Regions from separate parts of the Flavobacterium sp. NPDC079362 genome, predicted to be linked through region 3. Evidence: riboswitches for the same ligand, from Rfam matches in the RefSeq annotation. Region 3 holds a riboswitch; each other region holds the start of a gene.
The links. Region 3 has a riboswitch for cobalamin ahead of ACQKCJ_RS14085 (TonB-dependent receptor). Riboswitches for the same ligand answer to the same signal wherever they lie in the genome.
Positions count from the first base shown of each region.

Region 1: linked by a shared signal. The riboswitch ahead of ACQKCJ_RS11295 (TonB-dependent receptor plug domain-containing protein) and the one ahead of ACQKCJ_RS14085 (TonB-dependent receptor) in region 3 are both predicted to bind cobalamin.
Region 2: linked by a shared signal. The riboswitch ahead of ACQKCJ_RS11620 (DUF5074 domain-containing protein) and the one ahead of ACQKCJ_RS14085 (TonB-dependent receptor) in region 3 are both predicted to bind cobalamin.

Region 1 covers NZ_JBNNFM010000010.1:106,449-110,668, forward strand. Annotated here, with positions in the region: gene ACQKCJ_RS11290 (YncE family protein) at 1-749, opposite strand, end outside; gene ACQKCJ_RS11295 (TonB-dependent receptor plug domain-containing protein) at 755-2,617, opposite strand; cobalamin riboswitch at 2,645-2,857, opposite strand; gene cobC (alpha-ribazole phosphatase) at 2,925-3,458, opposite strand; gene ACQKCJ_RS11305 (adenosylcobinamide-GDP ribazoletransferase) at 3,443-4,220, opposite strand, start outside.
Region 2 covers NZ_JBNNFM010000011.1:16,357-20,576, forward strand. Annotated here, with positions in the region: gene ACQKCJ_RS11610 (type III pantothenate kinase) at 1-592, opposite strand, end outside; tRNA gene ACQKCJ_RS11615 (tRNA-Phe) at 692-764, shown strand; gene ACQKCJ_RS11620 (DUF5074 domain-containing protein) at 1,002-2,321, opposite strand; cobalamin riboswitch at 2,642-2,833, opposite strand; gene ACQKCJ_RS11625 (MFS transporter) at 3,078-4,220, shown strand, end outside.
Region 3 covers NZ_JBNNFM010000015.1:60,224-64,443, reverse strand. Annotated here, with positions in the region: gene ACQKCJ_RS14090 (YncE family protein) at 1-566, opposite strand, end outside; gene ACQKCJ_RS14085 (TonB-dependent receptor) at 563-2,611, opposite strand; cobalamin riboswitch at 2,722-2,925, opposite strand; gene ACQKCJ_RS14080 (gliding motility-associated C-terminal domain-containing protein) at 3,211-4,220, shown strand, end outside.

The DNA of each region.
Region 1 (4,220 bases), on a different contig from region 3:
GCATTCGTGCTTAAATTAACTTTAACGATTTTACCGGTTGTTTCCGGCGCTGCATAACTAGGTCTTCCGTTGCACAATACATATAGAGTTCCGTTTTCTTTTACTAATGAACTAGGAACATCACCTACTACAAAATTTGATGTAACTGTATTATTTGCAGCGTTTATTATACTCAGTGAGTTTCCTTGTCCGCCTCCGCCTTTGTGCGCTACATAAAGTTTACCGTTGTTCTCAACTATTTTTTCAGGACCTTCAACTACAGGAATTGTAGAAGTAACAGCATTTGAGGTAAGATCAAGAACCGCTACATAATCATCTGTTTTAATAGCGATATCTCCCCAGTTTGTTATATATCCTTTTCCATTTGCAAAAGCAATGTATCTTGGGTTTTTTATGTTTGTAGTAATAGTGGTAATACTTTTGAAAGTATATCTGTTAACGACTTCGATTTTATTAGAACCGTTTACAACAATATAAGCTACATCACCATTAAAACTAACAGATAAAGGAGTGTCACCAGTAACTTTGCCTGGGTTTACTAAAGTAAATACGTTGTTTTCTATTTGTAAATCATCTGATAAATAAGAGATACTTCCATTTGGCGTTAAAAAATTACCTTCGTTAACAATGAATAGCCCACCATCATAATCTCCTCTTGGCGCTTGATTATCATTGTCATCATTGCTACACGACACAAGAAATACCGAGCTTATCGCAATGGTTAAAAACAGTTTATTAAATCTTTTCATGATATTTAAAAATTAAGGTTAATGTATAAAGTATAGTTTGTTCCGGGCATCTGTCTGCTTATGACAGGTTGATAGTTTTCGTTCCAGATATTAAATATTTGAAAGCCAATTTTGTAACTGTTCTTTTTTCCAAAATCATAATCAGCTCCAAAATTTCCAACGTTATAATCTTTTACTCTGGTTGCAGGATTATTAAAAGGAGTGCTGTAAACATCGCCATTATATAAATACTGAAAATAAGAGGATACTTTTTTCCAATTGTACGAAACCGATCCTGTTAGTTTATGATAAGGAACATATACAAGTTGCTTATAGACCAATTCACCGCTTATTAACTGTTTGCTTTCTGAAACAGTATAGGCATAAGTACCATTAAGCGTAAAATTATGGTTGTCTATTTTAGTTCTCCATTCCAGAAGTACTTCGGCTCCATAAGCTCTCACTTTTTTTGTGTTTTCAGGCGACCAATTGTCTCCGCCTCCTTGTGATGGTACCCAGCGCAATAAGTCTGTGATCGAATTGTAGTAAGTAGTTACAGATAATGAAAAGTTTTTCGTGAAAAATTCACTGCCAATTTCCGCCTGATAAGATGTCTCAGGTTTTAAGTTAGGATTACCGCTTCCTTCCCAAAACAAATCATTGTAAGTAGGCATTCTGAAATTTTTAGAAGCATTGAATTTTATGCGATAAAAATCGGTAAACAAATACCTTGTTCCTAAAGAAAAAAGAAAAGGATTGCCATAATTGTCGGTTACTTCCTGACGAATACTAGCGTTATAATCCCATTTATCAGTTACTAAATGACTTAATAATAAACTTGCAGAACCTATTTCTCTTTTTACATTATTGATGCTTGATCCGTATCCTTTATTACGATTATAGTCAATGATCGAATTAAGTTTTATTTTGTCATTTACATCAAAAGCCAAATCATATTTTATAATTGAGGTTTCGACTTTTCCATAAGTAAACAAATCAGAATCTATGTCAGAGAAATATTTATAAGATTCACCAATATGAGCTAATTTTACTTTCGAAGTAAACCGATCAAATTTATTTTCCCATTCTAAAAGGTTTCGGGTATTAAAATCGCCGTATTTTGTTTTGGATGCTGTAGGAGTAGTTAAAGAAAAATGACGCTCAGAATCATAAAACTGGCTGTATAATTTTATAGTATTCTTAGAATTGATTTTATAACCAAAAGTGGTGTTCATACTCGTATTGTAGTATTCTCCATTGATGTTTTTCTGATCCGTATTTCCAGGATATTTAAAATCATTTTCTGAACTGTTTCTGGAAAAACTTACTTGCAGACTATACTTATTTGATGAAACCATAGTGCGATAATTGGCACTGTAAGTATCGTAACTGCCGGCACTAAAAAAGAGATGGTTTGAAAACTCTTTTTTAAATTGTAAATCATTGTTAAGGTGTATACTTCCGCCTATGGCACTGCTGCCGTACAGAACACTTCCGCCCCCGCCTTTTACAGCTATAGAATTGAAATCTCTTGTTCCGATGGTGTTGAAATCTGTCTGACCCAGAAATTGCGAATTGATATTGATACCATTCCAGATAACGGCAGTTTGTGATGCGGTAGTTCCTCTAAAAGAAGGGCCGGATGTCATGCCAAGACCATTTTCTTTAAAATAAATAACAGTATTGTAATTTAAAAGGGAAGTTAAGGAAGATTGATTTTTATTAATGACAGAATCATTCAATACCTGAACTGATTGTGAGTTCGAGTATTTCTTAAGATTGGTATCAGAAACGATGACTTCTTTTAATTTATTAATAGAATCACTTTGCGCCGAAATAATCTGGCACAACAACAGTAAACAAAAAGCAAAAAGTTTTTTTAAAGTCATAATTTCAATACTCTTTTTCCCGAGAGCTCGATATTTGTTACAAAGGCAGGTCTCCTGGCTTGCGTCTTGTTGTTTACCTTCCCATTCGCCGGGGCGAGCAGTGGTTTTGTAGTTAACAACAAGCATTCGTTTAAGAACAAAGCTTACAGTTGCGGGTACAGCTCAAGATTTTTTTAATTATTTACTTGATTCCCTTTTAATGTGTTTAAAATGAACACAACCTTAATTTCGTGCAAAGATAAAGTTAAAATTGTCGATTTTTCAAATTTGTTTGAGTTTTAAAAACAAATTCTGAACAAAAAGACGTTTATAGTTCAATTTTGATGACTTGCCCAAAATCTACCTTATTGTTAAAGGCGTCTTTTAATGGCAGCGAACTATGATGACATAATATACTTCGAATTACACCGGCATGCGCAACAATAACGACAGGCGTTGTTATTTCTTTTGAAAGCTGCGATAAAAAATCACCAGCTCTTTTATGTAATTCTATAAATGATTCCCCGTTTAAAGCATTAATATTTACAAAATCTTCCATCCAGGGATTGAGTTGTTCCGGTGGAATATCGTTCCAGTTTTTCATTTCCCAATCACCAAAATTCATTTCTAGCAGTCGTGCATCTTTTTCGAATGAATTTGCCTGTATGTTTTTCTGAATGTATTCGGCCAAAATCATACAACGTTTTAAGGGACTCGAAAAAATAACAGCTTCTGAGGGTAATTGCAAAACAATGTTTTCGAAAATGTTTTCAAAAGGTTCTGCTAAACCCACATCCGATTGTCCGTAGCAAACTCCTTTCTCGCAAATCGTTTCGGTATGACGGACTAGATAAATTTCCATATCAAAAGAATGCTTAAATAATAAATAACTTCACAAACTTGTTGTGTTGCTCCCAGGCAATCTCCGGTATAGCCGTCGATCCATTTTTGAAAATAACGAGCTAAAAAATAGCGCATTACAAATACCGGAATTACAGCTAAAAGAAATTGATATTGAAAATAAGATAAAACCAATAACGGAATTAACCCAAAGAAAAATGAACCTAAAATTTCTTTCCAGGTATTTTCTTTAGCAATAGGTTTGCTTTTGCTCGAAGCGTCTTCGCGAGAATATTCGTGAGTAAAAATAATCGATATAGCAGCAAGACGACTTAAAGCATGCGCGGAAATAAATAAAAGAAAAATCTGGAAAAGAGCGATAGCATTATCTGCCTTAAAAAGCGAAACAGATTCTGAAAGCAATTTGAATTTTAATAAAAAAAGCAAAACCAAACCAATTGCTCCATAAGCGCCAATCGCACTATCTTTCATAATGATCAGGATTTTTTCTTTCGTCCATCCTCCGCCAAAACCATCGCAAACATCAGCAAATCCATCTTCATGAAAGGCGCCGGTTGTTAGTACAGATATAATAAGAGCAATAATCACTGCAGTTTCTGTTGAGAGAAAAAAAGAAGAAAGATAAAAAGCCAGAAAGGAAATGGTTCCCACAATCCAACCAATCAAAGGAAAATAACGTGTGGCTTTATTCAAATAATCAGGATGATGATCAATGTTTTTAGGACAAGGAATTCGGGTGTAGAACATTAAGGAAGTGAAGAAG
Region 2 (4,220 bases), on a different contig from region 3:
TTGCTCGATATTCATCGATAAAACCGTCAATCTCATAGACGAACCCATTTACAACGCCGGAATGAATGGCTTGTGTTGTTGAGTTTCCTATATACAACTCAGGCGCCTCAAAAGCCAGCAAAGGCAGTTTAGCGGTGTAATTATGCAATGCTTCGTAACGTAATCGTAATCCCGGAGATATGGCTCCTCCCAAATAATTATCATTTTCGTCGATAAAATCGTAGGTAATGCAGGTTCCTACATCGATGACTAATCTGTTTTGTTTAGGAAACTGCAGTGTTGCTCCCGAAGCCAAAACCATTCTGTCGATCCCTAACGTTTTTGGGGTCGCATATTTATTTACAAAAGGATAAACATCTTCATTCGTTAAAAAATGAATTTTTAATTCGTTTTCGAACGTCAAAAAAGATTGCTTATCGATGTTTCCAACTGATGCAACAACCAAATCAGAGCAGTTTGGAAATTTTTCTAAAATTTTTTCAATTTTTTTTTCAAGCTCATTTTTCTCAAAAACAAAATTTTCAAGAACAGTATTTCCCTCAAAGACAGCTGCTTTAATTCGAGTATTTCCAACATCAACCGTTAAAATCATCTTTACTTTTTTATCAGTGCGAAGATACGAATTGATTTTTTTAAAAAAATGTTTTGGATAAATGAAAAATGATTCTATCTTTGCACCCGCAATCAGCACGGTGCCTTAGCTCAGATGGTAGAGCAATGGACTGAAAATCCATGTGTCCCTGGTTCGATCCCTGGAGGCACCACCGTTAAAACCCGAATAGAAATATTCGGGTTTTTTGTTTTTAATAGTTTTTCAACCGCCAAGAATCCGAAAATTGACCGTTTTTTTACCGCAAAGAGCGCAAAGATTTTTTATTTAGGACTACGTTTAAAAACGCAAAGTTCGCAAAGCTTTATGATAAAGCTTTGCGAACTTTGCGTTTTTTACTTTGCTATCTTTGCAGTTAATTTTTTTTTCTAAAATCCGGTTCCAAAAAAAACTATTGATGAAACACCGAAACTGCAGGGAAATAATATCCTGAATAATTTACGGATTCTGTTTTAGCTCCTGAGTCAGCATTGAACAGATAAAGATTATTGATTGCGAAATTCACACCAAAACCTTCATTTACTGTATTTACCACCAAAGTGTTTTTCTTTCGATCATATCCAATTCCTGCCCCATATAAGATATTTGAATTTGTTAATGTAATAAAAGGCGCACTAAGAGACTCTGGAGTACCACTGTACTTATACACTTGTTTACCACCGCTAAAACTACCATTTTTAGCAATAAAAATATCATTTTTAGCAGCCGTTATAGATCCCGGATGCCATGCTCCCCAACTTCCGTAAGCCTGAAAACCTAATGCAATTTCTTTTACTTCAAGCGTATTTGAGTCTATACTGATAAGATTTTTACCTCCTGCAGCCCAAACTTTTTTATCATCGGTAACAGCAAATCCTAAAACTATTCCCGGAATCGTTTTTTCGACTGTCAATGTTGAAGCATTAATAACAATAACACCTTTTGTAGCTGACAATGCAAAAATATAACCGTTTGCCTTAACAACATCTCCTACCTGACCTGTAACGCCTTCGATTTGCCCACTAACCTCCATCGTATTAAGATTAAGCTTAAATATCCCTTTACTGGCTGTTAACAAAGCTTGATTTTCATCAATACCTACTACCGCACGCCAGTCGTTTCCGCCTTTTGCAGGGATTCTTTTCTCTTCTTTTAGAGAATAAGCATCTGCTACTACTACCGGTCCGCCAACTTTAGAAACTAAAAATAGTTTTTTATTAATGATAGTTCCAAATTCTAATGTAGAGGATGCCGGTTTTAAATCTTTGTCCGGATTTACTTTTACAAAAACACTATCTTCTATGGCTTTTGTATCGTATCTATAAAACCCTACCGTTCCTGTTCCGTGACCAAACCATCCTTCGTTGATTACATAAAAACCATTCTCATATGCTCCGTATGCATGGATATCATAGGTAAGAGCTACTTTTCCACCTTCATTTTTGGCTGTCATTGTAATTTTAAAATCACCTCTGGTTTCCGGTTTAAAAACATAAGTAGAATCAGACCCTACAACACTTCCATTTACTGCCCATTCAAAGGACACATTTTTTCTATCTGCTAATTTCGAGTTTAACTGTAGTGTTTTTCCAATGGTCAAAGTATCTTTCAATTGCTGCTCGCCTTTTATTACAGGAGGCGCTGTAAAATCATCATCATTATTACACGAAACTGTAAGCATCATCAAAGAAGCAATTGCAATTAATTGCCTGGAAAAAAATTGGTTTTTCATTATTAAATATTTAAAATTTTAGTACTTAAATCTTTAAATCGAAATACAGCTTACTCTAACAAAAGTTCTATAAACAAACTTTTGTAAAAGCACAGCATATTATACAGCGAAAGGTTGTAATGATTTTTTTTGTGAAGAAAAAGAAAATATCGGAATGAAAAACCTCCAGAAGGAAATTGCTTTTGCGATGTTATATTTGCAGAAAAAAAATCTCATAAATTCCATTTTTGGCTTACGAGAATAGAATAACCAAACCATACCATGATCACGTAAAGTGAAAAAGTATTGTTCTTAATTCAAGCTTCAATCCCCGAAAGCTATTTATTACTATAAAAATGGCAGGTCTTCTGACTTGCTCCCTACCCCCAGCCTTCCCTTTCGAAATGAAAAGTGACGTATTAAAGGGTTTCGGTTAATGAGCTTACAGCTGCGGGACAGTTTTGGATTTACACCAAATTCCCTTTTAATGTCTATATTTCTTCAATATGACAACCATTTCCTGATTCAAAATTTGAGGTGCAAAACTAGTGTTTTCTTTCTTAAAAAAACAATAGATTCTTTACTTTAAAGGGTTTCAGCATTTCTTCAACATATAATTTATACGGAATTATCAGGCTGTGATTTACCGAATAAATGTTGAGTTAACAATTAAATAACTTTTGTTAAAAAAGTATCAAATAAATAAAAAAATATCTTTTATATTCGTAAAAAAATATTTTATAGTTTTATTTATTATCAAGTACACAAAGTCAACTTATGAGCAAAACTTCTACAAAAGGCATTTGGAAAGTAATTTCGGCCTCGTCAATGGGTACAATGATCGAATGGTATGATTTCTATATTTTTGGAAGTTTAGCCGTTGTAATTTCAACTAAATTCTTTCCAAGCGACAATCCCACCGCAGCATTTTTATCCACTTTAGCCACTTTTGCAGCAGGATTTGTGGTGCGTCCTTTTGGTGCATTATTCTTTGGAAGACTTGGAGATATCATTGGTCGTAAATACACTTTTATGGCTACTTTACTGCTAATGGGCGGTTCTACTTTTTTAATAGGCTGTATCCCGAGTTATGAAACGATTGGTTTTATGGCTCCGTTATTAGTTTTGATTTTACGTTTACTACAAGGACTTGCTCTTGGCGGAGAATATGGCGGTGCTGCCACTTATGTTGCTGAACATGCTCCTGTGGGACAGAAAGGATACTGGACTTCCTGGATTCAAACCACGGCAACGGTTGGTTTATTCATTTCTTTAATGGTGATCTTAGCGACAAAAAATGCACTTTCTCCTGAAGACTTTGATTCCTGGGGATGGCGCGTTCCGTTTTGGGTTTCTATTGTAATGGTAGGAGTTTCTTATTTAATCCGTAAAAACATGGATGAATCTCCTGTATTTGCCAAAGCTAAAAAAGAAGGTACTACGAGTAAAAATCCATTAAAGGAAAGTTTTGGAAACAGATATAATCTAAAATTTGTTTTGCTGGCATTATTTGGCGCTACAATGGGACAAGGTGTTGTATGGTATACCGGACAATTTTACGCCATGAGTTTTATGAAAACTGTAATGAATGTAGACTCATCACAGGTTGACACTTTACTTGGAATTGCATTATTAATGGGAACTCCGTTTTTTATCTTTTTTGGATGGCTGAGTGATAAAGTAGGACGAAAATACATCATGATGAGCGGAATGTTACTCGCCATTTTGTTTTACAGACCTATTTATAAAATGATGTATACGACCACAGATGTGAGTTATAAAACTGAAATCACAGATAAAAGAAATCAATCTATTGACACAAACAAAAATAATGACAAAATAACGTCAATCTCAAAAACCTATACTGACGGAACTTCGTATATCGAAAAGAAAACAGATTTTGCAGATAAAAAAGAGGCT
Region 3 (4,220 bases):
CCGTTACGTATTACCATTTGTTCAGGTTGATATCCAACTGTTACTTTTCGTTTTATTTCTAATGATGTTGTATCAATTTCAGCAACAAAACCTATCTCAGCATTGGGATCAATGGCTACAGGACCTGCGTAAGAACTGATATAAGCTTTGTCTTTATAAAAGGCTACATATCTACAATTGGGAATGTCTATTTTCTTGATTCGTTTTGCTGTCCATTTGTCTATAACCTCAACTTTGTTTGAGCAATTGATTACTGCATACACTTTATTGCCGTATATTTTTATATCATTACCCACATCTCCCAGTTCTTTGACAACTGTAGGATTGCGTTCTGAATAAATATCTGTGGTATAATTTCCGGTTCTGTAATTGAATACATCAATACTGGCACGATTCATTCCCATATTACCCTCGTTAAGAAGATAAAAACCTTCGACTTTACCACCGCTTCTGGGTGCAGCAACGCTTTTATCTGAGGATGGAAAAACTGTTTCTTCTTCTCTGCAGGAAACAAAAGCAACGGCTATAAATAAACTAAGGACTAATTTTGTTGTTATCTTTTTCATAGCTCAATACTGATTGTAAATTTTAATGTACGGCCCGGCATTGGATAATTATAAATTACCTCGTATTGCTGATTGAGGACATTATTAAGTTCTACTGATCCTTTCATTTTATACTGTTGAAATGCAAAAGATTTTTGTACCGCTAAATCGTGGGTGTACCAAGGCTGAACTTCATTTACTTTTATATTGTTGACATTACCATTGTATCGCTTTCCTACATATATAAAACTATAATTGAAATTCCAGGTTTTATAATCAGCGTTTAATATTCCGGATCCGCTGTGCCAGGGTGTATATGGAATCTGATCTCCATAAGATGATAATTCTAAACCTGCGAATTTTGTATAATCCCTACTTTGTGAATACGTATAAGTAAGATTTGTGGCTAGATTTACCTGACCAAAATGTATTCCCATATTCACTACAGATTCTATTCCTTGTCCTTTTACCTGCCCTATATTGGTCATCATCCATCGGAATAAGTTTCCGGTTGGGGCTGCTACTATTTTGTCTTTGGTATTGGTATAATAACCATCAACCTGAAAAGATAATTTATCGAAAAAACCTTTTTCTATTGGCAAATTATAAGTAAAACCAACATCATACTGATTCATGTATTCCGGTTTTAAAGTACTGGAACCAACCATTGTATAATACAAATCATTGAAAGTGGGCATTCTGAAAATACGTTTTGCAAATGCTCTTACAGTAAAATCATATTGCTTAAACGGTGTGTAACCTATAAATAATGCAGGCGTAAACTCTTGTTTGTCGGGAGCTTTTGCATTGTATCGCACTTCTTCCTGAACATAAGTGCCTACAACATTTCCCAAAACTTTAAATCCTCCAAATCTGTAAGAACTTGCGAGAGAAAATAACGCTGTATATCGCTGTGGAAATGAAAATTGGGTTTGTATCCCTCTTCTTGTTGCGTTTAACTTGTTGTACTGAAAATCTGTAGACAGCGAAACATCCCAGGTTGGTAATATGCTGTACATATTTACTGCTGAGAAATAATATTCCTGTTGATAATAGCTGTCGTCTGATTGTGCGCCTTCGGTAACCGTTTCACCTAATATATTGGTAGTGTCTCTGGCCACATAATGCGTGTAATCGTAAGCATATTTTGCCTTTGCCTGAAATTTATATTTATCTGTAAAATCTTTCACTAGGGTACCTTGTGCGAAAAAATTCTTATCGTACTGTCTAAAGCCGTCAGAAAACTTATTCTCGACAATCGCTCCCGGTGCTCCTCGATCTGAATCGTAATAATATACTTTAGCATCCCAGGAACCATTATTTATTTTTCCGTAAAGCCCGGATTCAAATCGTAGTGCTTCTATATCGCTGTTATGTCTGGTGGCAGTCGTATCATATGCAACAGATCCGTCTAGATTGTTTCTTTTGTACCTGTATTTGTATTCACCATTAGATTTAATGTATTCAGAGCTTACACTCATACTTACTTTGTCGCTCAATTTTTGCTCCCACCTAAATGAAGGATCAATATAATTGATAGACATTGTTTTATATCTTACTAATAAATTTGTTTTTTTTGTACCAACAAAAACAGGACGTTTTGTCCTTAAATAAATAGTAGAAGCAGCGGCAAAATCTTTGGCAGATTGGAAAATTTCACTTTTCTGTCCGTTATACATCGTCAGTGATTCCATATCATCTAAGGAGTATTTTCCCAAATCTGTTACGCCATTCTGAGCATTTCCTAATTGTATCCCATCATAAAAAACACCTACATGATGTGTTCCCATATTACGGACATCTACTGTTTTGAGTCCGCCAAGACCACCATAATCCTTAATTTGAGTTCCCGCAAAATACCGAAGAGCATCTGCAACGTTGTGACTTGCCAAATTTTCGAGCAATTTTCCTGAAAGGGACTGTACCGGAATTACTTCCTGATAAGGTTTTCCTTTTAATATTACTTCTTTTAAAACCCGCAAACTATCATTTGATACTTGTGAATGAAGCAAAAACGGAGCAAACAATATAAAAATGAAAAAGAGTATTTTTTTTGTATTATACATCACTGATTTAATTAAATAAACTCCAGAATAATAATCAAAAGCAATAAGAGAGAATCCCATTATAAATAACAGGTCAGTTCTTGTTGTTTGACTTTATTCCACGAAAGTCTTAAACTATGTGATTTGTGGCAGGTCTCCTGACTTGTTCCATCTTTAAACAACCTTCTCATCCGGCTCAGCGAACAATGGCATTAGTAACGTTTAAAGACTTGTGTAGAACTTACAGTAGCGGGTCTGTTCAGGATTTGCACCTGATTCCCTTTTAACTATTTTCTTAAAAACTAAAAAAATAGACCAAAATCTGGTGCAAAGATAGAATTATCTTTATAAAGAAGAGGTATTATCAAATGCAATTTATGTTTATCGCAATAAATGAAGAATTAAATACAATATCACATTAAAAAGTTAATTGACCAGTACTAAACTTCGGACGTTAACAAATTATATAGATAATTGATCAACACCTTAAATTCATGTCATAAAATCACAAAAACCACTAACAATCAATAAATTAACACTTATTCTTGTTAATAATTAATTAAAAAAAATTAAATTTAACTATTGTTTTAAAATTACTATCAACTAAATCCAATTTTGATATGAATTTAAGATCTCTACACTCCCCTTATTTCTATTTATTTGTATTGTTTTTTTTCTGTAGTTCAAACGTTTTTTCTCAATGTTTTGAAATCCAGAGTATCTTGGTTGATGCTTGTGGGGTCCAAGAAGGGCGTAACGAAATGGTACGCTTTAAAGTTGGTAGTGCTCCATTAAACATAAATACCTTAACAGTAACATGGCCCAATAATGCTTGGCAGGGCATTGTTCAGGATTTGACAACGGCAGCTGTTGTCGCTCAATTAAATACTGATATAAGTGCTGCAGGCGGATGCGGACAAATACTAGAACCTCCCGGAGGAATATTACCTGCTAATGCAACCGCTATATTAGTTACTAGTTATCTGATGGTTACTAGTGATAATTCATTTGGTCCTTTATCCGAAAATATATATATGGTTTTTCAAGATGCTACAACTACTGTTGGGCACTTTGCCAACCAATCTATCGCACCTCCTAATGGGAGAACGCTTGTGATGAATTTTAGTGGTTGTTTGGATACTGTTACCTATGACAAATCAATGTTGACTAATACAAGTGGGGCAAATACTCCCGCTGACGGTGCTACAGTAAATTTTACCCCAGCCGGACTTGCCACTTACACCAATAACGGTTGTAAAGCACCTGTACCACCTTTTACAGTTGATGCCGGACCTCCTACCTTAACGGCTTGTGCAGGAGCAACAATTACTTTGAATGGTACTGCAGTAGGGCAAACTTCAGTTGCCTGGTCTGCGTCGTCGGGTTCTTTTTCTCCATCAACTACAACTACAACCGATTATACAGTTCCGACTGCAGCGGGTGGAACAACTATAGTATTGACGCTAAAAGCTACTAATAGTTGTGGGCTAGATATTACTGATACTATTAATTTATTAGTAACGTCCAACACAACACCAAACTTTGCAACAACTTTGACTTTGTGTAGTAGTGATACTGCACCAACTTTGGCTCTGACTTCTCCAAACGGAATCACAGGAACATGGAGTCC